Regions from separate parts of the Acidovorax sp. BL-A-41-H1 genome, predicted to be linked through region 1. Evidence: riboswitches for the same ligand, from Rfam matches in the RefSeq annotation. Region 1 holds a riboswitch; each other region holds the start of a gene.
The links. A riboswitch is a leader RNA that binds a small molecule or an ion and turns the genes downstream of it on or off. The one in region 1 is predicted to bind S-adenosylhomocysteine.
Positions count from the first base shown of each region.

Region 1 (7,290 bases):
TGCCATTGTCGCCCCGGGGAAGAGGATCGCCGGCAGAAGTTGCCGTGCCAGTTTTAAAAGCGTCATCCCCCAGGATGGTACTCAAGGGCTCGGTGGGGGTGCTGGCAACATCGTGGTGCAAAAAAGCCACCAGGAACTGGATGCCGATCAGGATCGGCAGCGCAGCCAGCATCACCGTCCCGCTGGAGGCAGGGGACCCCGAGATGGCGCTGTCGATCCAGCGTGCCAAGCCAAAGATGGATCCACCCAGCAGCATCAGGATGCCCACCACGCTGTAGATGGTGCCGGGGTTGAAGTCGCGCACCAGATAGCTGTAGACATACCGCCGCCACAACCGTGACGAGTGCTTTGCCATGAACTCCGGGATCACTTTCCTCACGTGGAGGTGCGACTGCTCATCAGCGTAGACGGAGTCCATCGGAATATCCTTGATCACTGCGCGCACGGTGTTGAGCCGGAACAGCATGTCGGTCTCGAAGAAATAGCGCCGCTCCAGCTTCTCCAGCGGAAGCTCGTGCAGCACACGGACGTGGATGGCTGTGTAGCCATTGGTCGGGTCCATCACGGACCAGTAGCCGCAACTGAGCTTGGTCAGGAATGACAGCATGGCGTTGCCGAACAGTCGCACTGGCGGCATGCCGGACACCGACTCAGGCCGGTAGAAGCGGTTGCCCTTGGTGTAGTCGGCACGGCCGTTCAGGATGGGCTGGACGAACATCGGAAGCAGGCGGGGGTCCATCTGGCCATCGCCATCCACCTTCACCACGATGTCCATGCTGTCGAGCATGGCGCGGCGGTATGCGGTGACGATGGCTCCCCCTACGCCCTGATTGGCCGCGTGGGTCAGAACCTGAACGCGCGGATCCTTGCAATGCGTGCGAATCCACTGGCCGCTGCCATCCGGACATGCGTCGTCGACTGCGTAGATTGCCGTCACGCACTCGGGCACTGCAGCAATGACCTTGAGCACGTGCCGGGTGACGCGGTAACAGGGGATGGCGACAGCAATGCGGGCCGCCTGAGGCGTGTTGACCGGCATCATGCGGATCTCGCGGCAAGCGCCACGCCGGCAAGGATCAGTGCGCCGCCGGCCAGGGTCTGCACGGTGACTGCTTCACCCAGCCACCAGCGCGCCAGCAGCGGCACGATGATGAATGCCAGGCCCATGAAGGGGTAAGCCAGCGACAGCGGCGCATTGCGCAACACCCATACCCAGCCGACCGTGGTGACCGCATAAAGGGCCAGGGCCACCAGCAGCCAGCCATTGAAGGCCCAGTCGTGCAAGCCGGGCGATGCGGGCATGCTGAGAGCCGCTTTTTTGAACAACAGTTGTCCCAGCGATATGCCGAGGACGCAGGTAAGGGTCGCGAGAATGATGGGAAGCTGCATGGATGGGCTGCAAGCGAGCAAGGTGCTGTCTTGCGCTACGAGTCAGCGTTTGAGCCTATCCCCAGAAATGCCGGAATCAGCACCAGAGGCACTGTAAAAAAAGGCAACAAATAGCGATATTCCCCTGCGATCGAGAACACGGTGATGGCGCCGAACTGGATGCCCATGGGGACACCTACCAGCAAGAGCGCGCGGTCTCGGCGACGCCAGCCTGCCCCGACCGCCCACAGCGTCAGCGCAATACCGACAAAGGGCGTCCACAGCAGCCAGCGCCAGTCGTACGAGCGCTCGTACAGGCTGAACAGCTTTGCCCCAGCAGTCTTCCAGCCCGGCAGCCTGAAACGGGACTGCGAATCCAGTTGCGCGAGCACATGCACCGCGTAGCTGTGCGCAGGGAGGCCGCCCTGTGCAAAGGCCGAGGTCAACAGCACGTTCAGTCGGCTGCCTGCAAACTTCGGGATGTTGTGCCACAGGTTGTATGTCAGGAATTGCTCCACCAAGGCCTGGCGGTCCTCCTTGGGAAGGCCCATCACGCGCGGGCCCTCGGGATTGAAGACAAGTGGGTCCCAGTAGTCGGGGTCGTAGTAACGCACCACTCGGTCATAGATTCCGCGTTGCTGCAGCAGCTGCACCGTTTCGGGTAGCACGCGGGGCTGGCTCGTCCAGAGATTCATGGGGCGGGGTTGCAGGAAATTGGCGGTCTCGAAGATGGCCAGCGGAAAGAGTGCGCCGTGGCTTGGCATGTCGCGGCGCGTTTGCGTGGCAGCGATGTTCAGGCCGATGGATGTCACCAGGATGACGGAAATCCAGACGCGGCTGCGCTGGTCGACCCATAGCAGTGCAACCGCGACCGGGACCAGGAAGATGATGCCGTTGGGCCTGGCAAAAGCGGCAAAGGGCAACGTGACCGCAATGACCAGCAGGCCTGCGGTACTCATCCGGCCGGCCCTCACTGCCAGCCATAACTCGAACAGCAGTCCGGCGACAGCGATGGCGTAGTAGCCGTCCGGGTACAGGGTGCCTGCGAAGTACACCATGTGCGGTGTGGCGCAGACCAGGATCAGAAGCGCCACGCAGCTCTTGCGCAGACCCTGTTGCCAGTACCAGGCCAGGATCCGTGCGAACACGAGCACGGCGAGTCCCATCAGGATGGCGATGGGTACCTCGACCCTGCGGGTGCTCTCGTAGCAAAGCCGTACAAACCAGTACCACAGCGCTGGCTTGCCGGAATGCCGGTCGGCGGGATGCTCGATCTCCAGCAGGACCGCCAGGCTGTCTTCTCCCAGCACGCCAGGCCAGAACGCCAGCAACCATGTGCCATACACAAGCGCCAGTACTCCGGCCAGCGAGGCGAACGGTCGCCACGGGAAGGGCGCCTGCGCGCCCGGTGCCGCGTTGCTCCCGTTCATCGGCCTAGTTGGCATTGCCCAGGGAGAGTCCCGCATGCTCGCGCAGAGGGTGGAAGTGGATCTTCGGAAAGCGTTCCTGCGCCAGCCGCACGTCGTAGGGCGATGTGCACAGGTAGGCCAGGGTGTCGGCCGCGTCGTGCGCCAGGCGCAGCGGGTAGGCGTCGGTAAACGCGCGCAGGTCGGCGGGCGTGTCGGCCGTGATCCAGCGGGCACCGGTGTACTGGCAACCCTCCAGGCGGATGTCGGCGTCGTACTCGGCCTTCAGGCGGTGCTGCACCACTTCAAACTGCAACTGGCCCACGGCGCCCAGCAGCATGTTGCCGCCAGCGTCGGGCTTGAAGACCTGGATGGCGCCTTCCTCGCCCAGCTGGGCCAGGCCCTGCTGGAGCTGCTTGGTGCGCAGCGGGTTCTTGAGCACCACGGTCATGAACATCTCGGGTGCGAAGAAGGGCAGGCCGGTGAACTGCAGGTTGGCGCCGTCGGTAATGGTGTCGCCCAGCTGCACGCCACCGTGGGTGGTAAAGCCGATGATGTCGCCCGCGTAGGCTTCCTCGACCGCCTCGCGGCGTTGCGACATGAACGTGACTACCGAGGTGGGGCGCAGCTCCTTGGCGGTGCGCTGCACCTTGAGTTTCATGCCGGGCATGTACTTGCCCGAGGCCACGCGCACAAAGGCAATGCGGTCACGGTGGTTCGCGTCCATGTTGGCCTGCACCTTGAACACCACGCCCGAGAAGCCTTCGTCTGCAGGCTGGATGGTCTTGACCACGGGCTGCTTGTTGACTTCGAGCGTGCTCACACGCGGGCCGGGCGGCGGGGCCATGTCGACCAGGGCGTCCAGCACTTCCATCACCCCGAAGTTGTTCACGCCGGAACCGAAGAACACGGGGGTGAGCTTGCCCGCCAGGAAGGCCTCATGGTCCCACGCGGGCGACGCGCCCACGGCCAGTTCCATGCTGTCCATGGCGGTGTCGAATTCCGCGCCAAAGCGGGCGCGCAGAGTGTCCACGTCCGTCAGGGGTATGGCTTCGAAATCCTGGGGGCGGCGCTCACTGCCCGACTCGAACACGGTCATGGTCTTGGTGCGCAGGTTGATGATGCCGCCGAAGGCCTTGCCCTGGCCCACGGGCCAGGTCATGGGGCAGCAGGGCATGCCCAGCTCGCGCTCCACCTCGTCCATGATGTCCAGCGGGTCGCGGACTTCGCGGTCCATCTTGTTGACGAAGGTGATGATGGGCGTATCGCGCTGGCGGCAGACCTCGATCAGGCGGCGGGTTTGCGCTTCCACGCCGTTGGCTGCGTCAATCACCATCAGGGCCGAGTCCACGGCGGTGAGCACGCGGTAAGTGTCTTCCGAGAAGTCCTTGTGACCGGGGGTGTCGAGCAGGTTGATGACGTGCTCGCGGTACAGCATCTGCATGACGGACGAAGCCACCGAGATGCCGCGCTGCTTTTCGATCTCCATCCAGTCGGACGTGGCGTGGCGGCTGGCCTTGCGGCCCTTGACGGCGCCCGCGATCTGGATCGCGCCCGAGAACAGCAGCAGCTTTTCCGTCAGCGTGGTTTTACCGGCGTCGGGGTGGGAGATGATGGCAAACGTGCGGCGGCGCCGGGTTTCGTCGAGGAACGGAGCAGACATTCGGGCAGGGGCCACGCTGTGGCGCGTGGCGCAGTAAGTGGCAAAGACCCGGCGATTATCCCCGTGCACTGCGGTGCAGGGTGGCGCCCGCGTGCGCCGGGGCCATGGGTAGCCGTTCTTTGCCGTCTGCACCGTGAGCGCGCTTACTTGGCGGGCGTGACCTCGACTTTCGGCACCTCGATTTCCTTCTTCTCGGTGGTTACGTTCACGTCTGGGGTCTTCACGTCGTACTTGGGCAAGGTCACATCGCCGGACTGGGTCTTTTCCACTTCGTACTTGGGTACCGTGACATTGCCCTCCTGGGTCTTCTTCACATCACAGGCAGCCAGGCCTGCAACGCTGGCAGCAACGAAGCTGATAAGGATGAGCTTTTTCATGGGGGAGCCTTTCTCGGTAGATCTGGATGGGAACCGCCGCCCGGTGGGGCAGCGGCGAACTCACGCTTTGAATTACACCCAGCGGCACGGATGAGCGCTGTAGGAAACGGGGTGGCTACCGGGTCGGCGCGGGGCTTGCATTGGCGCGGGGCAGTGCGCTGTCCGGCCGGATGTCATAAAATCCGCAAATCCGAGGAGCGTTGCAGCGCCCCCAGCAACAACAGCGGGGCGTGAGGCTCGGAGTCATCTAGCAACGACGCTCATCCACTTCTCGTGTGGTGAGCTGTTTCATTCACTTGCGCGACCAGTGGTTTTTCAAACTTGCTTTGGAGCAAACCATCATGAACGCCCGCGTCAACGCCCCCGTCAACACCGACTGCATCATTGCCGACATCGGCCTGGCCGAATGGGGCCGCAAAGAAATCAAGATCGCCGAAACCGAGATGCCTGGCCTGATGGCCATCCGCGAGGAATTTGCCAAGGCGCAGCCCCTGAAGGGCGCGCGCATCACCGGTTCGCTGCACATGACCATCCAGACGGCCGTGCTGATCGAAACCCTGCAGGCACTGGGCGCCAACGTGCGCTGGGCCTCGTGCAACATCTTCTCCACGCAAGACCATGCTGCTGCTGCCATCGCAGCCGCCGGCACGCCAGTGTTCGCCATCAAGGGCGAAACCCTGGCCGACTACTGGGACTACACGCACCGCATCTTTGACTTCGGCGCGGCCGGTGCGGAAGGCGAAGGCCCGAACATGATCCTGGACGACGGCGGCGACGCCACGCTGCTCATGCACCTGGGCAAGCGCGCTGAAAAGGACGCTTCGCTGATCGCCAACCCCACGAGCGAAGAAGAAACCTGCCTGTTCAACGCCATCAAGGCCAAGCTGGCGCTGGACCCCACCTGGTACAGCCGCAAGAGCGCCCAGATCGTCGGCGTGACCGAAGAAACCACCACCGGCGTGCTGCGCCTCAATGAAATGGCCGCCAAGGGCAGCCTGATGTTCCGCGCCATCAACGTGAACGACTCGGTGACCAAGAGCAAGTTCGACAACCTGTACGGTTGCCGCGAATCGCTGGTCGATTCGATCAAGCGCGCCACCGACGTGATGATTGCCGGCAAGGTCGCCTGCGTGGCGGGCTACGGCGACGTGGGCAAGGGTTCGGCCCAGGCCCTGCGCGCCCTGAGCGCCCAGGTCTGGGTCACCGAGATCGACCCCATCAACGCCCTGCAGGCCGCAATGGAAGGCTACAAGGTCGTGACCATGGAATACGCTGCCGACAAGTGCGACATCTTCGTGTCGGCCACGGGCAACAAGAACGTCATCCGCTATGAGCACATGGCCGCGATGAAGGACGAAGCCATCGTCTGCAACATCGGCCACTTCGACAATGAAATCGATGTCGCCTCGCTCGAAAAGCTGCAGTGGGACGAGATCAAGCCCCAGGTCGATCACGTCATCTTCCCCGATGGCAAGAAGATCACGCTGCTGGCCAAGGGCCGCCTGGTCAACCTGGGCTGCGCCACCGGCCACCCCAGCTTCGTCATGTCGTCCAGCTTTGCCAACCAGACCATTGCGCAGATCGAGCTGTTCACCAAGCAAAACGAGTACGAAGTGGGCAAGGTCTACGTGCTGCCCAAGCACCTCGACGAAAAGGTCGCACGCCTGCACCTCAAGAAGGTCGGCGCCATGCTGACCGAGCTGTCGGACGAACAGGCCGCCTACATCGGCGTGCCCAAGCAAGGCCCCTACAAGGCCAACACCTACCGCTACTAAGCGGCGGGTTGTGGGCAAGTCTGCGCTGTACGCTGCAGGCTTGTCCGGCCCTGCAGTGGCGCTGCCGTGCAGTCCCGCAGGCGTTGCAACGGCTGGCCTCTGCGCTTCCGTAGAGGATCTGCAACGTCACCCCCGTGGAGCGCGGGGACTGGCTGCAAAATGCCGCAGGCCGCGCCAGCGCGGCTGGCCTGTTCCAGTGCGCCTCCGGCGTCGCAGGGTCGCTGAACAGCCGGTGCACAGCGCGGTGACCGGCGGGTTTGCGGACATTCGCGGCCTGAGCGCCCCGCACCGGCCAGGCAATGTATTTGCTACTAAAGTAATAGCTGTAGAGACAATTAAAGCAAGCGCTACAGGCTAGTTTCATTCAAAAAAGGACGGGCGCATGCGCGCAGACGTATTTCTGGTGGATTTCGGCCATGCGGCCACGCGGTCGCAGGCGCAGCGCCTGATCGCTGCGGGGGTCGAGTGGCGGCTGTCACCGCTGGCGCCTTGGCAGAAAGTGGGCAAGAACGGCGACGACATCCCGACCGTAGCCGAGGTGCGCCTGCTCGACGATGCAGAGGCCAAGTACATCTCGCGCGGCGGTCTCAAGCTCGAAGGCGCGCTGCGTGCGGTAGGCATCGATGTCGCGGGCAAGCGTTGCCTGGACGTGGGCCAGAGCACCGGCGGCTTTACCGACTGCCTGCTGCAGCACGGTGCGA
Region 1 covers NZ_JBPVJQ010000006.1:69,289-76,578, forward strand. Annotated here, with positions in the region: gene ACTPOI_RS13560 (hypothetical protein) at 1-6, opposite strand, end outside; gene ACTPOI_RS13565 (glycosyltransferase family 2 protein) at 1-1,042, opposite strand, end outside; gene ACTPOI_RS13570 (hypothetical protein) at 1,039-1,389, opposite strand; gene ACTPOI_RS13575 (hypothetical protein) at 1,425-2,798, opposite strand; gene ACTPOI_RS13580 (peptide chain release factor 3) at 2,803-4,437, opposite strand; gene ACTPOI_RS13585 (hypothetical protein) at 4,581-4,814, opposite strand; S-adenosyl-L-homocysteine riboswitch at 5,001-5,083, shown strand; gene ahcY (adenosylhomocysteinase) at 5,156-6,589, shown strand; gene ACTPOI_RS13595 (TlyA family RNA methyltransferase) at 6,972-7,290, shown strand, end outside.

Region 2 (7,290 bases), on a different contig from region 1:
TTGGCCTGCACCGAGAGGTGCACCACCTGCTCGGGCCACTTTTCCTTGACCATCATGATCAGGCCCGCGTCGGCCATGATCAATGCGTCCGGTTTGCAGTCGATCACGGGCTCGATGTCGCGCAGGTAGGTGCGGATCTTGTCGTTGTGCGCAATCAGGTTGCTGGTCACAAAGAACTTTTTGCCGCGTGCGTGGGCCTCGCTGATGCCCTGGCGGATCTGCTCGAGCTTGAACTCGTTGTTGCGCGCGCGCAGGCTGTAGCGCGGCTGGCCTGCGTACACGGCGTCGGCGCCAAAGTCGTAGGCCGCGCGCATCTTGTCGAGCGAGCCGGCGGGCAAAAGCAGTTCGGGGGCTTTGAGCGTGGTCATGGGGTGGCCCAATCTAAAAATCGTCAGGAGTCAGGTTCAGCGGGGGATCAGGGGCAGGCCGCCGAGCATGCCCACGGCCTGTGCAGGCAGTTCTTCGGCATCAAACGCCTTGTCGCCATCCGCATCAGCCATGCCGTTGGGCACCAGGCCCTTGAAGTCGAACTGGCGCGGGTCCATGAAGTGCGAGGGCACCAGGTTGCGCAGCGCCACGGCCATGTTCTCGATGCGGCCGGGGTACAGCTGCTGCCAGTCGCGCAGCATCTGGCCGATCTGCTTGCGCTGCAGGTTCTCCTGGCTGCCGCACAGCGTGCAGGGGATGATGGGGAACTGGCGGTGTTCGGCCCAACGCGTGAGGTCGTCTTCAGCCACGTAGGCCAGCGGGCGGATGATGAGGTGGTCGCCCCGGTCGCTTTGCACCTTGGGTGGCATGCCCTTGAGCTTGCCGCCGAAGAACATGTTGAGGAAGAACGTCTGCAGCATGTCGTCGCGGTGGTGGCCCAGGGCGATCTTGGTGCAGCCCAGCTCATCGGCCACGCGGTACAAAATGCCCCGGCGCAAACGGCTGCACAGGCTGCACATCGTCTTTCCCTCGGGGATGTGCTCCTTGACGACGCTGTAGGTGTCCTGCGTTTCGATGTGGAAGGGCACGCCCACCTGCGTCAAATACTCGGGCAGTACATGGGCCGGAAAGCCGGGCTGCTTCTGGTCGAGGTTGACGGCAATCAGCTCGAACCTGTGGCCGTTGCGCTGCTGCAGCATGCGCAGCACGTCGAGCATGGCGTAGCTGTCTTTGCCGCCTGAGACGCACACCATGACCTTGTCGCCGTCTTCGATCAAACCGAAGTCGGTGATGGCCTGGGCCACCTGGCGCACCAGGCGCTTTTCGAGCTTGAGCGCGGCGTGGGCCGCGGCTTTCGCTTCGACTGCGGCTGCGTCGTCGCCTTCCAGGGCGGATGGGGCGGGCGGGGTAGCGGTATCAAGCATGGGTGGGCGGAGCGGAAGGCAGAAACACGGGGGCGCGTTGACTGGGGGTTGCAAGGGTGCCGCACCGGGCGCTGCCTTGCAATGGGGGGGCCGCATGGCGCCAGTGCGGCATTCACTACGTTTTTTACAGCTTCCAGTGCTTATGGGACAAGCGCCAGCAGCCGATTTGACCCAAATTCAGGCTTCTGCAGCGTAGAACATCTTGCGCGTGGGCACGTTTTCCACCGCCTGGGCAATCGCCCCGATGTGGTCAGGCGTGGTGCCGCAGCAGCCGCCCAGAATGTTCACCAGCCCCTCGGCCGCAAACTCGTGCACCAAGCGGCTGGTGATCTCGGGCGTTTCGTCGAAGCCGGTGTCGCTCATGGGGTTGGGCAGGCCGGCGTTGGGGTAGCAGCTGATGAAGGTGTCCTCGGCCACGCGGTTCAGCTCCTGGATGTAGGGGCGCATCAGCGTGGCGCCCAGAGCGCAGTTCAGGCCGATGGCCAGCGGGCGCGAGTGGCGCACGCTGTGCCAGAAAGCGGTCACGGTCTGGCCGCTCAGGATGCGGCCCGAGGCGTCGGTCACGGTGCCGCTGATGATGAGCGGCAGGCGCTGGCCGCTGTTCTCAAAGAACTCGTCGATGGCAAACAGCGCGGCCTTGGCGTTCAGCGTGTCGAAGATGGTTTCCACCAGCAGCACGTCGGAGCCGCCTTCCACCAGCGCCTCGACCTGCTCGTAGTACGCGGCACGCAGCTGCTCGAAGTCCACATTGCGCGCGCCGGGGTCGTTCACGTCGGGGCTGATGCTGGCCGTCTTGGGGGTGGGGCCCAGGGCGCCGGCCACGAAGCGGGGCTTGTCGGGCGTGCTGTACTTGTCGCAGGCGGCGCGGGCCAGCTGGGCGGACTTGAGATTCATCTCGCGCGCCAGGTCGGCCATCTTGTAGTCCTCCTGCGCGATGGTGGTCGCGCCGAAGGTGTTGGTCTCGATCAGGTCGGCGCCCGCGGCAAGATACCGCTCGTGGATGTCGCGGATCACGTCGGGCCGGGTGATGCTGAGCAACTCGTTGTTGCCCTTCACGTCGCGCGGAAAGTCCTTGAAGCGGTCACCTGCGCCGTCGGGGTCGGTGTAGCCCTCGCCGCGGTACTGCGCCTCGCCCAGCTTGAAGCGCTGGATCATGGTGCCCATGGCGCCGTCAAGGATGACGATGCGCTGGGTGAGGATGTCGGGGAGTTGCTGGGCGCGGGTGTAGATGACGGAATGCATGGTGCGGCTCACTGTGCGGGTGGGTACAAGTGAGCGCAGTTGGTGTCCCCAAGCCTGACCGGCTGCACCGTGTGGCACAACCCGGCTGCAGCGCCCCTTGGGTCGCAAGATTTTAATGCAAAGGCGCCCGGAGCCTGCCGCTGCAGGCGTGGCGCAGCCCACGGGGCGTGGGCCCCTTCATCGCATGAGCCGGCGGTGGGCCGGCCCGGAACCGGCGGGCGCACAATAAGCGCCTTTCGCCAGCGGGCCCGTGCACGGCATTTTTGCCCAAAATGCCTTGTAGCGCTTGATTCATAAGCCCCTGTTGCTATCAAATTCAGAGTATCTTTTGTCTTTGCGCTCTTCCCTTGCCCCTTCGCCCGCCCACGCCGTCCTGCAGGATGTGTTCGGCTATGAGCAGTTTCGCGGCCCGCAGCAGGCCATCGTCGAGCATGTGATTGCCGGCGGCGACGCGCTGGTGCTGATGCCCACGGGCGGCGGCAAGAGCCTGTGCTACCAGGTGCCGGCCATCGTGCGCCAGCAGCAGGGGCGTGGGGTGACCATCGTGGTGTCGCCACTGATTGCGCTGATGCACGACCAGGTGGGCGCGCTGCACGAGGCGGGCGTGAGCGCGGCGTTTCTCAATTCCACCCTGAGCTATGACGAAACGCAGGACGTGGAACTGCGCCTGCAGACCGGCGACATCACCCTGCTGTACGCCGCGCCCGAGCGGCTGAACACGCCGCGCTTTCTGGGGCTGCTGGACAGCCTGTACCAGGGCGGGCACCTGTCGCTGTTTGCGATCGACGAAGCGCATTGCGTGAGCCAGTGGGGCCACGACTTCCGCCCCGAGTACCGGGCGCTGTCGGTGCTGCACGAGCGCTATGCGGGCGTGCCTCGCATTGCGCTCACGGCTACGGCAGATGACCTCACGCGCGCCGACATCATCGAGCGGCTGCAGCTGGAAGACGCGCGCCTGTTCATCAGCAGCTTCGACCGCCCCAACATCCGCTACACGATTGTCGAAAAGAAGGATGCCACTACGCAGCTGCTGCGCTTCATCGAGCGCGAGCATGCGGGCGAGGCGGGTGTGGTGTATTGCCAGTCACGCAAACGCGTGGAGGAGCTGGCCGCCACGCTGAGCGATGCCGGTATCACCGCCTTGCCCTACCACGCTGGACTCGATACCAAAGTGCGCCAGCACAACCAGGACCGCTTCCTGCGCGAGGAAGGCATTGTGATGGTGGCCACCATCGCCTTCGGCATGGGTATCGACAAACCCGACGTGCGCTTTGTGGCGCATGTGGACATGCCCAAGAACATCGAAGGCTATTACCAAGAGACGGGCCGCGCGGGCCGCGACGGCCTGAACGCCGATGCCTGGATGGCCTATGGCCTTCAGGATGTGGTCAACCAGCGCCGCATGATCGACGAGAGCCCGGCGGGCGAGGAGTTCAAGGCCGCGCTGCGCGGCAAGCTCGACGCCCTGCTGGCCCTGGCCGAGGCCACCGACTGCCGCCGCGTGCGGCTGCTGGCGTACTTTGGCGAGGCATCCACCCCGTGCGGCAACTGCGACAACTGCATCAACCCGCCGGCCGTATGGGACGCCACGGACCCTGCGCGCAAGCTGCTGTCCACCATCTACCGCGTGCACCAGGCCAGCGGCATCGGCTTTGGCACAGGGCACATCATGGACATCCTGCGCGGCAAGAAGACCGAGAAGGTCGCGCAGTTCGGGCACGACAAGATTTCCACCTTCGGCATTGGCGCCGACCTGACCGAGCCGCAGTTGCGCGGCGTGCTGCGCCAGCTGATCGCCACCGGCGCGGTGGGCCTGCAAAAGGTGACGCTGGACAGCGGCATGAGTTTTGACACCCTGTGCCTCACCGACGGCTCGCGCGCCGTGCTCAAGGGCGAGGTGCCGGTGCAGCTGCGCGAGTCGGTCTCGTCAGCCCCCGCCAAACGCACCACCAAGGGCAGCGCCCCGCCTGCCGCCGCGGCCAACCTGGGGCCCGATGCGCAGGTGCGCTTCATCAACCTCAAGGCCTGGCGCGCCGAGGTGGCCCGCGAGCACAACCTGCCTGCGTACGTGATCTTTCACGATGCCACACTGGCGGCGATTGCCGAGCGCAACCCGGCGTCGCTGGAGGATCTGCAGGGCATCAGCGGCATGGGGGCGAAGAAGCTGGAGGCGTATGGGGTGGAGGTGCTGCGGGTGGTGTCGAACGGCTAGAGGAATCGGTTGATGATCCTCAAGGTGGCGATATTCTTTTTGTTCTGCGCGGACAACCTGGCTACATTGGATTGCTTGTGAATTTTTCATGCAAAAGGAATCCGATGTTTTTCAAGAAGCTGGCCGCATCCGCACTTTTTCTGTCTGCCATGGCCGCCCACGCGTTCTCACCCCAATCGGGCACCTGGGTAGTCAACTCCGAACTGGATGGCAAACCCGGCCGGGGGCTCGCGATCGATGTGCAAAACGACACTTTCGTGATGCAGATGTACGGCTACGAAAGCAACGGGCAACCCACTTTTTACCTCGCGACGGGAAAAGTGGTGAACGGTCAGGTCAGCGCTGCACTGAACCGCTACACCGGCGGGCGCTATCTCGGAAGCGGCCCTCTCTCCGGCTCTGCCGCAGGAAGCGCGGGAGTCGCATCGTTCAGGTTTACCAGCGGGATCACCGGGTATGTGACCCTGCCGGGAGAACCTGAGAAGGCTATTTCACGCTTCAATTTTGGCTACCCGTTTGCAGCACAGAGTCTCGTTGGCCTCTGGAGCATGCTGTCGCTGGGCTCTGAAGGTCTCTCTGCAGACGCCGTGCAACTGTCGACAAACATTGGACCGACTTCGACAGGCAATGGCCTCGTTGTCAATTCCGACAGTACGTTCGGTTGCGAACACCAGACCAGCGGCAGCCTGGCCGGCTCTGTGCTGTGCGTAAAGATCAACTCACAAGGGCAGTTACTGCGTTCGTACTATTTCGCATACAGCGTGGACGACGGCGAAGGCTATTCCCAGCGCAACGGCGGGACGCAACAAACGATGTCGGTCCGCAGACACACCAGCCCTCAGGGCGTGGGTACCGGCTTGGTGTTCAAGTCCGAAGCGCCAATGTGGGAGCACAACGTGCTGCGCGCGCACATTAGCGAAGTCGCGGCGGCAGGGCGTGCAGCGGACTAGAAGCAGCGGCAGGGATGAGCGCGGCGCCGCGTGTTAACCCTCGTAGCAGGGTTCTCGGTTCAGCCACAATCCCCCGCATGCTCACCCTCCAAGACATCCGCGATGCCGCCACCCGCCTACAAGGCCAGGTGCTGGACACGCCCTGCGTCGAATCCAGGACGCTTTCGCAAATCGTCGGCGCACAGGTCTTCCTCAAGTTCGAGAACCTGCAGTTCACCGCATCTTTCAAGGAGCGCGGGGCGTGCAACCGCCTCACGCTGCTGACCGATGCGGAGCGGGCGCGCGGTGTGGTCGCCATGAGCGCGGGCAACCATGCCCAAGGCGTGGCGTACCACGCGCAGCGCCTGGGCCTGCGGGCGGTGATCGTGATGCCGCGCTTCACGCCCGGCGTGAAGGTGGAGCGCACGCGCGGGTTTGGCGCCGAGGTGGTGCTGCATGGCGACACGCTGGAAGAAGCCCGCGCCCACGCCTATGCGCTGGCAGACGCGCAAGGGCTGACCTTTGTGCACCCCTATGACGACGAGGGCGTGGCCGCCGGCCAGGGGACGCTGGGCCTGGAGATGCTGCAGGCCGTTCCGGACCTGGACGTGCTGGTGATTGCGGTCGGTGGCGGCGGGCTGATCTCGGGCGTGGCCACGGCCGCCAAGGCGATCCGGCCCGGCATCGAGATCATCGGCGTGCAGACGTCGCGCTTCCCGGCCATGGTGAATGCGGTCAAGGGCACGCTCCATCCGCAGGGCACCTCGACGATTGCCGAGGGCATTGCGGTGGGCACCCCCGGCACGATCACGCAGGAAGTCATCAGGCGCCTGGTGGACGACCTGGTGCTGGTGGACGAAGGCGATATTGAGCAGGCCGTGCTGATGCTGCTGGAGATCGAGAAAACGCTGGTGGAGGGCGCAGGTGCTGCCGGGCTGGCCGCGCTACTGCGCTACCCCGAGCGGTTTGCGGGCAAGCGCGTGGGCCTGGTGCTGTGCGGCGGCAACATCGACCCGCTGCTGCTGGCCGCGATCATCGAGCGCGGCATGGTGCGCTCGGGCCGCCTGGCGCGCATCAAGGTGAGCGCACGGGACGTACCCGGGGTACTCGCGCGCATCACCGCCACGGTGGCAGACGCAGGTGCCAACATCGAGGAGGTGCATCACCAGCGCGCCTTCACGATGCTGGCCGCGCAGAACGTCGAGATTGAACTGGTGCTGCAGACGCGGGGCAAGGCGCACGTGGACGAGGTGTTGGAACATTTGCGCGCCGCCGGCATGCAGGCCGACCTGATCTGACCCGGCGGCCGCGTTCAGGCCCTGGTTCGCGCAGGCATTTGCAGGGATCAGGCGCTGACGCAGCTAGAATTGCGCAAGTTTTAAGCAACGGAGCCCCCATGTCTGCACCCCACACCCCGCATACCCCTGAGTCCTCGTCCAACGACCCCGTGGAAAACGTGGTGCCCCTGATGCCGGTGGTGCTGCCGGTGGTGGGTGGGATCATGATCTTCCTGCTGGCGTTCATCGCGGTCTACATGGCCTGAACGGCTGGCAAC
Region 2 covers NZ_JBPVJQ010000003.1:431,040-438,329, reverse strand. Annotated here, with positions in the region: gene trhP (prephenate-dependent tRNA uridine(34) hydroxylase TrhP) at 1-368, opposite strand, end outside; gene ttcA (tRNA 2-thiocytidine(32) synthetase TtcA) at 405-1,352, opposite strand; gene ACTPOI_RS03090 (homocysteine S-methyltransferase family protein) at 1,530-2,594, opposite strand; S-adenosyl-L-homocysteine riboswitch at 2,619-2,699, opposite strand; gene recQ (DNA helicase RecQ) at 2,929-4,806, shown strand; gene ACTPOI_RS03080 (hypothetical protein) at 4,911-5,756, shown strand; gene ACTPOI_RS03075 (threonine ammonia-lyase) at 5,834-7,033, shown strand; gene ACTPOI_RS03070 (hypothetical protein) at 7,132-7,278, shown strand.
Region 2: it holds a riboswitch for S-adenosylhomocysteine, as region 1 does, so the genes downstream of both, ACTPOI_RS03090 (homocysteine S-methyltransferase family protein) here and ahcY (adenosylhomocysteinase) in region 1, are expected to answer to the same signal.

Region 3 (7,290 bases), on a different contig from region 1:
GCCCAGGCGCACGACTGCGCCACCGAGACGGCGTCTCAAAAGTCCCAATGTGTGCAGCATGGCAATCGCTCTCCCTTGTGGTCACTGGATGCCTGGCTGCGGACAGTGCCAGCGCCAGATGCTCCGTCCAGGCCGCAAGGGGCTGGTCCAGTCGCAGGCGATTACATGCGAGGTGCCGGCTGAAAGCACCCCGACACAAGTGGGGTACCCACCCGGTGAGAAATTCGCTAGGAATGCAGCGTGCCAATGCAAAAGCCCCCGCATGCGGGGGCTTTCAAAGCGGCAAAGCAGTACCGAAGAATCCGTTGATTGCGCTTGTCAATCAAGCACCATTGGCTACTGGATCACAGGAATCAAAGATTCGGCGCCAGCAACCGCTCCAACACCTTCTCGTCCATCCCCCGGCGCTTGGCCATGTCGTGCAGCTGGTCCTCACCGATCTTGCCCACGTTGAAGTACACGGCATCAGGGTGGCCGATGTAGAAGCCGCTCACGCTGGCCGCGGGCGTCATGGCCAGGCTCTCGGTCAGGCCCATGCCGATGTCCTCGCACTGTAGAACGCGGAACAGGTCTGTCTTTGCGCTGTGGTCGGGGCAGGCGGGGTAGCCGGGCGCGGGGCGGATGCCGCGGTACTTCTCGGCAATCATGTCTTCGTTGCTCAAGGCCTCGCCCCCTGCGTAGCCCCACAGGTCGGTGCGCACGCGGTGGTGCAGCGCTTCGGCAAACGCTTCGGCCAGGCGGTCGGCCAGGCTCTTGAACATGATCGCCGAGTAGTCGTCCAGCGCGTCAATGAAAGCCTTTTCCTTCTTCTCCACACCCAGGCCAGCCGTCACGGCAAACATACCGGCGTAGTCGGCAATGCCGCTGCTCTTGGGTGCAATGAAGTCGGCCAGGCAGCGGCTGGGGCGCGTCACCCCGTCGATCACGTGTTTTTCGGCCTGCTGGCGCATGCCGTACCAGGTCATGGCGACCTCGGTGCGGGTGTCGTCGGTGTAGAACTCGATGTCATCGTCGTTCACGGTGTTGGCGGGCAGCAGCGCCATCACGCCGCTGGCCGTGAGCCACCGGCCTTCGATGATCTTCTTGAGCATGGCCTGGCCGTCGGCGAACACGCGCGTGGCTTCCACGCCCACGATTTCGTCGGTGAGGATGGCGGGGTACGGGCCGGCCAGGTCCCAGGTCTGGAAAAACGGCCCCCAGTCGATGTACTTCGCCAGCTCGGCCAGGTCGAAGTTCTTGAACACGCGTCGGCCCAAGGCACGAGGCGCCGTGGGCTGGTAGGCAGACCAGTCCACCGGCGTCTTGTTGGCGCGGATCTTGGCCAGGGGCCACAGGGGCGTGGCCTTCTTGTTGGCGTGTTGCGTGCGCACCTTGTCGTAGTCGGCATTCATCTCGGCCACATAGGTGTCGGCACCGTCGCCCAGCAGGCTCTGGGCCACGCTCACGCTGCGAGAGGCGTCGGGCACGTAGACCACGGGGCCTTCGTAGTGGGGCGCGATCTTGACCGCCGTGTGCACGCGGCTGGTGGTGGCACCACCGATCAGCAGCGGGATCTTTCGCATGCGGAAGTGGTCGTCCTTCTGCATCTCGCCGGCCACATACTGCATTTCTTCCAGGCTGGGGGTGATGAGGCCACTGAGGCCCACGATGTCCGCTCCCTCGACCTTGGCGCGCGCCAAAATTTCGTGGCAGGGCACCATCACGCCCATGTTCACCACCTCGAAGTTATTGCACTGCAAGACCACGGTGACGATGTTCTTGCCGATGTCGTGCACGTCACCCTTGACGGTGGCGATCACGATCTTGCCCTTGCTGCGCACGTCGCGGCCCGCGGCTTCGTCCTGGCGCTTTTCTTCTTCGATGTACGGAATCAGGTGGGCCACGGCCTGCTTCATCACGCGGGCGCTTTTCACCACCTGGGGCAAAAACATCTTGCCCGCGCCGAACAGGTCGCCCACCACGTTCATGCCGTCCATCAGGGGGCCCTCGATGACGTGCAACGGGCGGCCGCCCTTGGCCAGGATCTCGCGGTAGGCCTCTTCGGTGTCTTCGGTGATGAAGTCGGTGATGCCGTGCACCAGCGCGTGGCTCAGGCGCTCGCCCACGGTCTTGGGGTGCTCGGGCGTGCCGCGCCATTCGAGGCGCTTGCTCTCGTCCTTGGCGCCGCTCTTGGCGGTTTCGGCGATCTCGACCAGGCGCTCGCCGGCATCGGGACGGCGGTTGAGCACCACGTCTTCCACACGCTCGCGCAGCACGGGCTCCAGGTCGTCGTACACGCCCACCATGCCCGCGTTGACGATGCCCATGTCCATGCCGGCTGAAATAGCGTGGAACAGGAACACGGTGTGGATGGCCTCGCGCACCGGGTCGTTGCCGCGGAAGGAAAACGACACGTTGGACACCCCGCCCGACACCTTGGCGCCCGGCAGGTTTTGCTTGATCCAGCGCGTGGCTTCGATGAAGTCAACCGCGTAGTTGTTGTGCTCTTCGATGCCGGTGGCCACGGCAAAGATGTTGGGGTCGAAGATGATGTCTTCGGCCGGGAAGCCCACCTCGTCCACCAGGATGCGGTAGGCGCGCTCGCAGATCTCGATCTTGCGTTCGTAGGTATCGGCCTGGCCCTTTTCGTCAAACGCCATCACCACGGCGGCGGCGCCGTAGCGGCGCAGCAGCTTGGCCTGGTGCTTGAAGGGCTCCACGCCCTCTTTCATGCTGATCGAATTGACGATGCCCTTGCCCTGGATGCAGCGCAGCCCGGCCTCGATCACCTCCCACTTGGAGCTGTCGACCATGATGGGCACGCGGGCGATGTCTGGCTCGGAGGCGATGAGCTGCAGGAAACGCACCATGGCGGCCTTGCTGTCGAGCATGGCCTCGTCCATGTTGATGTCGATGATCTGCGCGCCGTTTTCCACCTGCTGGCGCGCCACGGCCAGGGCCTCTTCGTACTGGCCATTCAGGATCATGCGCGCGAACGCCTTGGACCCGGTGACATTGGTACGCTCACCGATGTTGACGAAAAGCGTGCCCTCGCCAATGGACACCGGCTCCAGGCCGGACAGCTTCATGGGGGGCAAAGAAATAGCAGACATGGGGCTCACCTGTGCGAAAACACGGAAAAACAGGTGAGCGTCGTTGCAAAAGATGGCCTGCGACAGTGCCGACTGCCCAAGCCTGACGACAACCGTCCACCGATGGGGGTGGGACCTGGCCTGCCGCTGCAACGCTCCTTGGGCGAAGCGGCGATTTTAGGCGGAAGCGGCACCCCACCACATGCCAGAGGTCAGCCACGCCTGTGTTTTGCTCTTCTGGCGCGCATGCACATGCTGTGTGGCAGCCCGGCCTGGCACGCAAGCCGCCACCTCACCCCCTACCGATCAGTGCGAAATCATCCAGGGCCGCTTGCTCGGAAACGCCTTTGCTCCATTGGGGGCCGTGACCGTCGCCTTGCGGCTGGCCGACGACGAGCAGCACCCGCAACCCGCCGGGTGCTTGAGGCGCGCGTAATCGCCCGAGCGCTGCGGCTCGTGCCGCGCACGCTCGTTGGTCGCAATGGCGCTGCGCGTGGTGGCGCTCATCAGCGCCAGGCGCGGCGCCGTGGCAAACACGCGTGGAGACGCCGCGCCGCAGTCGGGGCACGCAGCAGGCTCGTTGCGGTCGGCCAGCAGGCGAAAGGCGTCGAAGCCGCCGCACTGGGCACAAGCGTAGTCGTAGGTGGGCATGGCGGCTCCTTGCTCGGCAATGGCGTTATGCGGTCAGACCAGATCAGGCGAGAGCGGCATCGCCACTGAGCCGTCGAGGTGCTTGATCGGCCCTGCCGCGCTGGGGTTGATATCGAAGTCAAAAATCTGCGTGGGCAGCCACAGCGTGGCGCAGGCATTCGGTACATCGACCACGCCGCTGATGTGGCCCTGCACCGGGGCGGTGCCCAGGATGGAGTAAGCCTGCGCGCCGGAGTAGCCGAACTTCTTGAGGTACTCGATGGCGTTCAGGCAGGCCTGGCGGTAGGCCACGTTGACGTCCAGGTAGTACTGCTTGCCGGTCTCGTCCACGCTGATGCCTTCAAAGATCAGGTAGTCGTTGTACGTGGGGGTGATGGGGCTGGGCTTGAAGATCGGGTTCTTGATGCCGTACTTGGCCATGCCGCCCTTGATGAGGGTGACCTTCATGTGCACCCAGCCCGCCATCTCGATGGCACCGCAGAAGGTGATTTCACCGTCGCCCTGACTGAAGTGCAGGTCACCCACGCTCAGGCCCGCGCCCTCCACATACACCGGGAAGAACACCTTGGAGCCGCGCGACAGGTCCTTGATGTCGCAGTTGCCACCATGCTCGCGCGGGGGCACGGTGCGCGCACCCTCCGCGGCTGCCTTGGCCTTGGCCTCACCCGTCAGGCGGCCCATGTGGGCCGTACCGGCAGAGGGCGGATTGGCGAGGCCTGCCGTGGGCGCCGTGTCGATCAGCGCCTGTTCGCGCGCATTCCACTGCTCCAGCATCTTGCGGTCGGGCAGGCAGCCGATCAGCCCGGGGTGGATGAGCCCGGCGTACTTCACGCCCGGTACGTGGCGCGAGCTGGTGAACATGCCGTGAAAATCCCAGATCGACTTTTGCGCCTGCGGGAAGTGTTCGGTCAGAAAGCCGCCGCCGTTCTTCTTGCTGAAGAAGCCGTTGAAGCCCCACTGGCTGTCCTGCTTGGCGCCAATGTCCAGCAGGTCCACCACCAGCAGGTCACCCGGCTCGGCCCCCTTCACGCCCACGGGGCCGCTCAGGTAGTGCACCGTGGTCAGGTCGATGTCGCGCACGTCGTCGGCGCTGTCGTTGTTTTGGATGAAGCCGCCCGTCCAGTCAAACGTCTCCAGCACAAACTCGTCGCCCGGGTTGACCCAGCAGGCCATGGGGATGTCGGGGTGCCAGCGGTTGTGGATGTTCTCGTTCTCGGTGGGCGACTTGCTCAGATCGACCTTGATCAGGGTTTCAGCCATGGCGTGCTCCTTGGAAGGGGTGGGTGGAAAAATGAAAACGCGAGATAAAAGCTCCAGGGCCTGCAAGGCAGGCTGCCTGTAAAACGGTCACGGCCAACGCCAGTGCCCCCGCGCAAGGGCCGCCCCGCCGCGCTGGGGGCGTCCCCCTCCCGCAGCGCGCTGCGATGCGAGAGAGGGGGAAGGCGCCGAAGGCGACTCAGGGGGTGTTTCATGTCACACCGAGAGGTACGCCTTGATGCGCTGCTGGTCGGTGTCCGCGCGGGCGGTTTCGTGCACCAGGCGGCCGCCCTCGATGACGAACAGCCGGTCGGCCACATCCATGGCAAACGACAGCACCTGCTCGCTCACCACGATGGTGATCTTGCGCATCTTGCGGATCTCGTTGAGCGCCTTGGCGATGTCCTTGATGATGGAAGGCTGGATGCCTTCAGTGGGCTCATCGAGCAGCAGCACCTTGGGGTCGGTGACCAGCGCGCGGGCAATGGCCAGCTGCTGCTGCTGCCCGCCTGAGAGGTTGCCGCCCTTGCGCCGGCGCATGTCCCACAGCACGGGGAACAGCGCGTAAATCTCATCCGGAATCTGCCGTGTCTTCGAGTTTTCCAGGCCTGTCTCGATGTTTTCCTCGACCGTGAGCGTCGGGAAGATCATGCGGCCCTGCGGCACGTAGGCGATGCCCTTGGCCACACGGCGAAAGCCCTCGTCTTTCGTCACGTCCTGCCCGGCCACGGTGATCTGGCCGCTCTTGGCGGGCATCACGCCCATCAGGCTTTTGAACAGCGTGGTCTTGCCCATGCCATTGCGGCCCATGATGGCCACGGTTTCGTTGGCCCGGCCTTGGAATGAGATGCCGTGCAGCGCCTCGCTCTGACCGTAGGCGACAAACAGATCTTTGACTTCCAGCATGCGGTGCTCCTGTGGGGGTTCGATGGGGTATGGAAGTCAATGGCCCAGGTACACGTCGATGACCTTGGGGTCGGCCTGCACCTTGTCCATGGGGCCTTCGGCGAGGATCTTTCCCTGGTGCATGACGGTGACCTTGTGGGCGATCCGCTTGACGAATTCCATGTCGTGCTCGATCACGATCACCGCGCGGTTCTTGCAGATGCGCTGCAGCAGCTCGGCCGTCAGCTCTCGTTCGCGGGCGCTCATGCCGGCAATGGGCTCGTCCAGCATCAGCAGCTCGGGCTCCTGCATCAGCAGCATGCCGATCTCCAGCCACTGCTTTTGCCCATGGCTGAGCAGGCCTGCTTCGGTGTCGAGCTTGTCACCCAGGCCGATGTCCTCGGCCACCACCTGCACGCGGGCCTTGACCTCGTTGGTGCACCTGAAGGCCAGCGCCCCCAGCACCGAACGGCCCGCGGGGTACGACACCTCCAGGTTCTGAAAAACCGACAGGTTCTCGTAGATGGACGGTGTCTGGAACTTGCGGCCAATGCCCAGCCGCACGCGCTGGTGCTCGGCCATGCGGGTGAGTTCCTCGTTCTTGAACTTGATGCTGCCGCCGGTGGCGCGCGTCTTTCCGCAGATCAGGTCGAGCAGCGTGGTCTTGCCCGCACCATTGGGGCCGATGATCACGCGCAGCTCGTTCTTGTCGATGTACAGCGTCAGGTTGTCGATGGCCTTGAAGCCGTCAAACGACACCGTGAGGTCTTCCACGGCGAGGGCGAAGTCGGTATTGCTCATGGGTGTTCCCGGGTCATTGCGCGTCAGGCGCCCTGGCGGCTCACGCCGTCGCGCAGGGCAGCGGTTGCGGGCGGTGCGCTGACAGGTGCTGCAGAGGTGGCAGCTGCGGCAGGCGTTACGTCGACCGCTGGCCGAGGCTGCACCGAGGCCTGGCGCAGCGCCTCGCGGCGGCCCTTCCACCAGGGCACGACATGGCTCTCCCAAAGGCCCGCCAGCCCCATGGGAAAGGCCATGGTCACGCCGATGAAGAGGCCCGCCATCAGGAACAGCCAGGCCTCGGGGAAGCTCTCCGAGAAAAACGTCTTGCCCGCATTCACCAGCAGCGTGCCGTACACCGCGCCCACCAGGCTCATGCGCCCGCCCACGGCGGCGTAGATCACCATCTCGATGGAGGGCACGATGCCCACGAAGCTGGGCGACATGAAGCCCACCTGCAGCGAGAACAGCGCCCCGCCAATGCCCGACAGCGCAGCCGCCAGGCAGAAGGTGAAGATCTTGAAATCGGCCACGTCGTAGCCCGAAAACCGCACGCGGTCTTCCTTGTCGCGCATGGCCAGCAGCAGCGTGCCCACCTTGCCCGTCTGGATCCAGCGGCACAGCAGGATGGAGCCGATGAGCAGCGCCA
Region 3 covers NZ_JBPVJQ010000003.1:456,674-463,963, reverse strand. Annotated here, with positions in the region: gene ACTPOI_RS03200 (beta strand repeat-containing protein) at 1-60, opposite strand, end outside; gene metH (methionine synthase) at 354-3,092, opposite strand; S-adenosyl-L-homocysteine riboswitch at 3,121-3,238, opposite strand; gene ACTPOI_RS03190 (FmdB family zinc ribbon protein) at 3,378-3,722, opposite strand; gene fmdA (formamidase) at 3,756-4,982, opposite strand; gene urtE (urea ABC transporter ATP-binding subunit UrtE) at 5,196-5,885, opposite strand; gene urtD (urea ABC transporter ATP-binding protein UrtD) at 5,922-6,665, opposite strand; gene urtC (urea ABC transporter permease subunit UrtC) at 6,689-7,290, opposite strand, start outside.
Region 3: it holds a riboswitch for S-adenosylhomocysteine, as region 1 does, so the genes downstream of both, metH (methionine synthase) here and ahcY (adenosylhomocysteinase) in region 1, are expected to answer to the same signal.

Region 4 (7,290 bases), on a different contig from region 1:
GCCCCCAGGGCACCCCGCCTGGGCGGGTGGCACCACAAAAAAGGCGCACCAAGGGGCGCACTCGTTACCATTGGGCCATGTTCAGTTATCGCCACGCCTTCCACGCGGGCAACCATGCCGATGTGCTCAAGCACACGGTTTTGATTGCCGCCTTGCAACACCTCACCGAGAAAGACGCGGCCCTGACCGTGCTGGACACCCACGCAGGCGCAGGCCTGTACCGGCTGGACGGGGACTACGCCAGCACCAGCGGCGAAGCCGCCGACGGCATCGCCCGCCTGTTTGCCCCCACCACCCCCGCCCTCGCCCCGGCCCTGCAGGCCTATGTGGACATGGTGAACGCCTTCAACCAGGGCAACACCCTGCGGGTCTACCCCGGCTCGCCCTTCATCACCCAGCGCCTGCTGCGCAGCCACGACAAGCTCAAGCTGTTCGAGCTGCACCCCACCGACCTGCGCTCCCTGGCGGGCAATGTCGCCCAGCTGGAGGCAGGCCGCCAGGTGGCCGTGCTGCACGAAGACGGGTTTGAAGGCATCAAGAAATTCTTGCCCCCACCGGCCCGCCGCGCGCTTGTACTGTGCGATCCTAGCTATGAAATCAAGAGCGACTATGCCAAGGTGCTCGACATGGCGGCCGATTCGCTCAAGCGTTTTGCCACGGGCACCTATGCGTTCTGGTACCCGATCATCCCGCGCCCCGAGGCCCATGATCTGCCCCGGCGCCTCAAGACCCTGGCCACCAAGGCGGGCAAAAGCTGGCTGCACGCCACGCTGACCGTCAAGTCCAGCAAGATCACCGAAACGGTCACCGGCGACACCAAGCGCCCCGGCCTGCCCGCCAGCGGCATGTTCCTGATCAACCCGCCCTACACGCTCAAGGCGGCCCTGAAGGCCGCGCTGCCGCAGATGACCGAGCTGCTGGCGCAGGACAAACACGCCACGCACACGCTCGAATCCGGCGGCTGAGGCGCCCCACCCTGCGGTGCTGCGCCGCCCGGCGCCAGCCATGGGCCGTGAACACGCGGGCCAGAATGCCCTCCTCAAGGCGCCGCCGGGCAGTCCTTTTCATCCTCGTCCAGCGCAAACAGCTCCACCGGCTTGAGCCCCAGGCCGATCATGCCCAGGGCCTCGGCTGCGCCACGGCTGAGGTCGATCACCCGGTTGCGGACATGGGGGCCCCGGTCGTTGATGCGCACCACCACCGTGCGCCCCGTGGCCTGGCTGCGCACGCAGACCCGCGAGCCAAACGGCAGCGTGGGATGCGCCGCCGTGAGCGCACGCATGTCAAAACGCTCCCCGCTGGCTGTGCGCCGCCGGTGGAACTGCGCGCCGTACCACGAGGCCAGACCCACCTCGTCGGCCGTAACCAGCCCGAGGGACGAGGCATCTGCCCCCGGGAGCGGGAGCGGCGGTGGCGGCGGGGGGTCGATCAGCATCGCCTCGCCCGGCACCGTCAGGAGGTGGGGGGCCAGCGCATCGGCCTCGGCCGACAGCCCCTGGGCCAGCGCGGGGGCCATCACCAGGGCCCACAACAACCCCACACACGCCGCATGCCCGGCAAGCCCCTGCAGGGACCCACAGCGGGCGGGCAGCGGCAGGCCACCCCAACCCATCAGATCCCCAGGCGGCGACAGATCTCCAGCGTCGCGGCGCTTTGGTTCATGGTGTAGAAGTGCAAGGCGGGCACGCCCGCGCTGCGCAGCTGGTCGCACAGGTCGGTCACCACATCCAGGCCAAAGGCCTTGATGCTGGCCGTGTCATCGCCAAACCCCTGCAGGCGCAGGCGGATCCAGCGCGGGATCTCGGCGCCACACGCGTCGGAAAAGCGCATGAGCTGTGTGGAGCTGCCAATCGGCATGATGCCCGGCACCACAGGCACGTCCGCGCCCAGGCGCTGCGTGTCTTCGACAAAACGGAAGTACGCGTCGCTGTTGTAGAAATACTGGGTGATGGCCGAATCCGCCCCGGCCTGCACCTTGGCCACATAGGCCTTGAGGTCGGCCTCGGGCGAGCGCGCCTGGGGGTGCACCTCGGGGTAGGCCGCCACCTCGATGTGGAAGTCGCGCCCTGTCTCGGCGCGGATGAAGGCCACCAGGTCGCTCGCGTACTGGAACTCGCCACCCGCACCATAGCCGCTGGGCAGGTCGCCGCGAAGCGCCACCAGGCGCTTGACGCCCATGGCCTTGAGCGTGGCGAGCTGCTCGCGCACCGATTGGCGCGTGGCGCCGATGCAGGAGAAGTGCGACGCGGCGCCCACGCCTTCGGCCAGGATTTCGCGCACGGTGCCAAAGGTGCCTTCTTGCGTGGAGCCCCCGGCGCCGTAGGTCACCGAGCAGAAATCCGGGTGCAGCGCATACAGCTGCTGGCGGGCCACGCGCAGCTTGTCGGCGCCTTCGGGCGTCTTGGGCGGGAAGAACTCAAAACTCACAGGGAAACCGGTGCCCTGTGCATTGGCAGCATTCATGCAGCCCTCCTAGCATGGATAAAAAATTCACGGTTGCCGTCGCCGCCCTGGATGGGGCTGTCCAGCCACGCCAGCACGGCCAGGCCCACGGTGGCGCAGCAATCGCGGATGCGTTGTTCGACCACGGCGTACAGAGCCTCGTCGCGCACGATACCGCCCTTGCCCACCTGGCCGGGCTGCAGCTCGAACTGCGGCTTGACCAGCATGACCAGGTCGCCCTGTGGCGCCAGCAGCGGCACCAGCGCGGGCAGCACCAGTGTGAGCGAGATGAACGACAGGTCGCCCGTCACCAGGCCAAATTCGGGCGTGATATCGACATCTTCCCGGTCGGCGCGGCGGCGGCGCTCCACCGGCAGCGTGCCCTGTGCGCGCGCCTTGGCCAGCTCGGCGCGTTCGGCCTTGAAGGCTTCGATGTCCTTTTCCTTGGCATCGTCGCTGTCGTCATAGTCCTCGTCCACCTGGCCGCCGTTGCGCATCCAGCTGTAGGGGGCCTCGGGCTGGGTCTCGTTGTCCTCTTCCAGCTCGATGACTTCCGAGAGCGCCAGATCGCAGGCCTGCTGCAGCGCTTCGGCCGTCAGCGAGCGGGCGTTCACGCCCTCGACACACACCACCCGCGGGTCGTTCCTCAGCCGCTCGTGCAGCTGGTCATGGCCCACATCCACGCCGATCACCTGCGCGGCACCGCGCTGCAGCAGGCAATCGGTGAAGCCGCCGGTGCTCTGCCCCACGTCCAGGCAGCGCAGCCCCTGGACCTTCAGACCCAGGGCATCGAGCGCGCCTTCGAGCTTGAGCCCGCCGCGCGAGATGTACTTGGCCTCGGCACCGTCGAGCAACTGCACCTCGGCAATGGCCGGGATGTCGTCGCCATTCTTGGCCACCTTCTGCCAGGGCGCGAGCGGCGACAGGCGCCATTCGACACCCGACGCAATCAGGCGCTGGGCCTGCGAGCGTGTGGCGGCATGCCCTCGCTCCACCAAAAACACATCTGCGCGCATGGCGCCCATCCTTTTATGATTAAAAACAGCCTCTAGCGCAATACCATCAAGCGCCATAAGCTATCATTTATATAGCACCAACGAGCAGCGACACACTACCGCAGAGGCTGCGATAACAGAAGCGTCAGAACCAAACCGAAAGGGGCTGCGCCCCTTTGGTCCGCCCATCAATACCGGTACGTATCGGGCTTGTAAGGGCCTTGCTTGGGCACGCCGATGTAGGCGGCCTGGTCGTCGCTCAGCTCGGTCAACATGGCGCCCACCTTCTTCAGGTGCAGGCGCGCCACCTTCTCGTCCAGGTGCTTGGGCAACACGTAGACCTTGCCGTTTTCGTAGTAGTCGCTGTGGGTGAACAGCTCGATCTGGGCGATGGTCTGGTTGGCGAACGAGTTGGACATCACGAAGCTGGGGTGGCCCGTGCCGCAGCCCAGGTTCACCAGACGGCCCTTGGCAAGCAGGATGATGCGCTTGCCATCCGGGAAGATCACATGGTCCACCTGGGGCTTGATTTCCTCCCACTGGCAGTGTTCTTCGAGCTTGGCGACCTGGATCTCGTTGTCGAAGTGGCCGATGTTGCAGACGATGGACTGGTCCTTCATCGCAGCCATGTGCTCATAGGTGATCACGTCGCGGTTGCCGGTGGTGGTCACGAAGATGTCGGCCTTGTCGGCCGCCCATTCCATGGTCACAACCTTGAAGCCTTCCATCGCGGCCTGCAGCGCGTTGATGGGGTCGATCTCGGTCACCCACACCTGGGCGCTCAGGGCGCGCAAGGCCTGGGCACTGCCCTTGCCCACGTCGCCGTAGCCGGCCACCACGGCCACCTTGCCGGCGATCATCACGTCGGTAGCGCGCTTGATGCCGTCCACCAGCGACTCACGGCAGCCGTACAGGTTGTCGAACTTGGACTTGGTCACCGAGTCGTTCACGTTGATCGCGCGGAACATCAGCGAGCCCTTGGCCGACATTTCCTTGAGGCGGTGCACGCCGGTGGTGGTCTCTTCAGTCACGCCGATGATCTCGGCGCTCTTGCGGCTGTACCAGGTGCTGTCTTCGGCCAGCTTGGCCTTGATGGCGGCGAACAGGATGCGCTCTTCTTCGCTGCCGGGGTTGGCCAGCACGGACGCATCCTTCTCGGCCTTCTTGCCCAGGTGCATCAGCAGCGTGGCATCGCCGCCGTCGTCCAGGATCAGGTTGGGGCCTTCGCCTGCGGTGCCCTTGGGGCCAAAGTCAAAAATGCGGTGGGTGTAGTCCCAGTATTCGGCCAGGGTCTCGCCCTTGACGGCAAACACGGGCGTGCCGGTGGCAGCGATAGCGGCGGCGGCATGGTCCTGCGTGGAGAAGATGTTGCACGAGGCCCAGCGCACATCGGCGCCCAGAGCTTGCAGCGTTTCGATCAGCACGGCGGTCTGGATCGTCATGTGCAGGCTGCCGGTGATGCGGGCGCCCTTGAGCGACTGCTTGGCCGCGAACTCCTCGCGGATGGCCATCAGGCCGGGCATCTCCGTTTCGGCGATGCGGATCTCTTTGCGGCCCCAATCGGCCAGGCCGATGTCGGCAATGATGCAGTCGGTGTTGACCGGGGCGTTGACGCGTGCGTTCATGGTGGTGTGCTCCAAAGCATGTTTGAAAAACCACTGGTCGGGGGAGTGACAAGGCTCACCACACGAGAAGTGGATGAGCGTCGTTGCTGGGTGACTCCGAGCCTCACGCCCCGCCTGTGCTGGGGGCGCTGCAACGCTCCTCGGATCGGCGGATTATAAAAGCAAGTGCCCGGCGGGGAAACATCCCCGGCTGCGGGTGGGGCCGCCCCGCTCTCACTCGCCCTTGCTCTTTCACGCCGGCAACATGCCAACCACCCATGTCACCTGTGCGGCTGCCGGGGTTGGCGGAGCCCCTGACACTGATGCTCTTTCAAAAGCGCCATCAAGGAGCACAGCATGGACCCCAAGGACAAGGTCGTCATCGTCACCGGCGGCGCCAGCGGCATCGGCCGCAGCATCGCGCGGCGTTTTGCACAGGAGGGCGCACGCGCCGTCGTCGTGGCCGACCTGCACCTGGAACCCGCCCAGGCCGTGGCCGACGAGATCGGGGGCCTGGCCGTGCGCTGCGATGTCTCCAAAGAGGCCGACATCCAGGCCCTGGTGGCCACCACGCGCGAACGCTATGGCCGCGTGGACGCCTACATCTCCAACGCGGGCATCCTGGGCCGCCCGGGCGGCATCGAACTCGAAGACCCGCTGTGGGACGCAATGTGGAACATCCACGGCATGGCCCATGTGTGGGCAGCGCGCGCCGTGGTGCCCGAGATGGTGGAGCGCGGCGAGGGCTTCTTCCTCGTCACAGCCTCGGCCGCCGGGCTGCTGACCATCGTCGAGTCGGCCCCCTATGCTGTGACCAAACACGCGGCCGTGGCCTTTGCCGAGTGGCTGCGCATCGCCTACGGCCGCAAGGGCGTGGGCGTGGCCTGCCTGTGCCCGCAATCGGTGCAGACGGCCATGGTCACGGGCGACGGCGGATCGGCCTCGCACGACGGCATCCTCCCCCCTGAGCAGGTGGCGGGCGACGTGCTGGCCGCCATGCTGGACGGGCGCTTTCTGGTACTGCCCCACCCCGAGGTGGCGCAGTACTTCCGCAACAAGGGGCAGGATTACGAGCGCTGGATCGGCGGCATGCAGAAGATGTACGCCCGCCACACGCAGGCCCCCACTGGCTGAGACCCGCCCCGGGGAATCCAGAATGCCCGCCCGGTAAAATCCCGCGATTCGGCGCACCGCGCCTGTCGCGCCCACTGCCGCAGCCCTTGCCGCAGCGGGCCCTAGCCCTCTTGGAATCCCCCTGTGTCCCACGCCCCCGAAACCCGGCGCCGCCGCACCTTTGCCATCATTTCCCACCCCGACGCCGGTAAAACGACGCTGACGGAAAAGCTGCTGCTGTTCTCGGGCGCGATCCAGATCGCCGGTGCCGTCAAGGGCCGCAAGGCCAGCCGCCACGCCACATCCGACTGGATGGAAATCGAAAAGCAGCGCGGCATCTCGGTAGCCAGCTCGGTGATGCAGATGCTGTACCGCGAACATGTGATCAACCTGCTCGACACGCCCGGCCACAAGGACTTCTCGGAAGACACCTACCGCGTGCTCACCGCCGTGGACTCGGCGCTGATGGTGATCGACGCAGCCAACGGTGTGGAAGCACAAACCCGCCGCCTGATCGAGGTCTGCCGCCAGCGCGACACGCCCATCATCACCTTCGTGAACAAGATGGACCGCGAAGTGCGCGACCCGCTGGACATCATGGACGAGGTGGAGCGCGAACTGGGCATGCCCTGCTGCCCCATGACCTGGCCCGTGGGCCAGGGCAAAAGCTTCGGCGGCATCATCAACCTGCGCACCAAGACGATGACCGTGTTCGAGTCCGGCAGCGAACGCCGCCCGCAGGATTTCGAGTCCATCCCGCTCACCGACGTGGACACGCTGCGCGCCCGCTTTGGTGCCGAATTCGACGCCGCCATGGACAGCATGGAGCTGGCCACCGGCGCATCCCCCGCCTGGGACCATGAGGCCTTCCTGGCCGGCAAGCTCACCCCCGTGTTCTTCGGCTCCGGCGTGAACAACTTCGGGGTGATGGAGGTGTTGGACGCCCTGGTGGACATGGCCCCGCCCCCTGGCCCGCGCGTGAGTACGCTCGAAGTCAACAAGCAGCCCGTTGTCAAGACCATCCAGCCCGAAGACGAAGGTTTCTCGGGCGTGGTGTTCAAGGTGCAGGCCAACATGGACGCCAACCACCGCGACCGCATCGCCTTCGTGCGTGTGGCCTCGGGCAAATACACGCC
Region 4 covers NZ_JBPVJQ010000008.1:91,383-98,672, forward strand. Annotated here, with positions in the region: gene ACTPOI_RS22645 (23S rRNA (adenine(2030)-N(6))-methyltransferase RlmJ) at 78-965, shown strand; gene ACTPOI_RS22650 (septal ring lytic transglycosylase RlpA family protein) at 1,040-1,516, opposite strand; gene metF (methylenetetrahydrofolate reductase [NAD(P)H]) at 1,612-2,463, opposite strand; gene ACTPOI_RS22660 (TlyA family RNA methyltransferase) at 2,460-3,458, opposite strand; gene ahcY (adenosylhomocysteinase) at 3,626-5,062, opposite strand; S-adenosyl-L-homocysteine riboswitch at 5,131-5,210, opposite strand; gene ACTPOI_RS22670 (SDR family oxidoreductase) at 5,399-6,175, shown strand; gene ACTPOI_RS22675 (peptide chain release factor 3) at 6,299-7,290, shown strand, end outside.
Region 4: it holds a riboswitch for S-adenosylhomocysteine, as region 1 does, so the genes downstream of both, ahcY (adenosylhomocysteinase) here and ahcY (adenosylhomocysteinase) in region 1, are expected to answer to the same signal.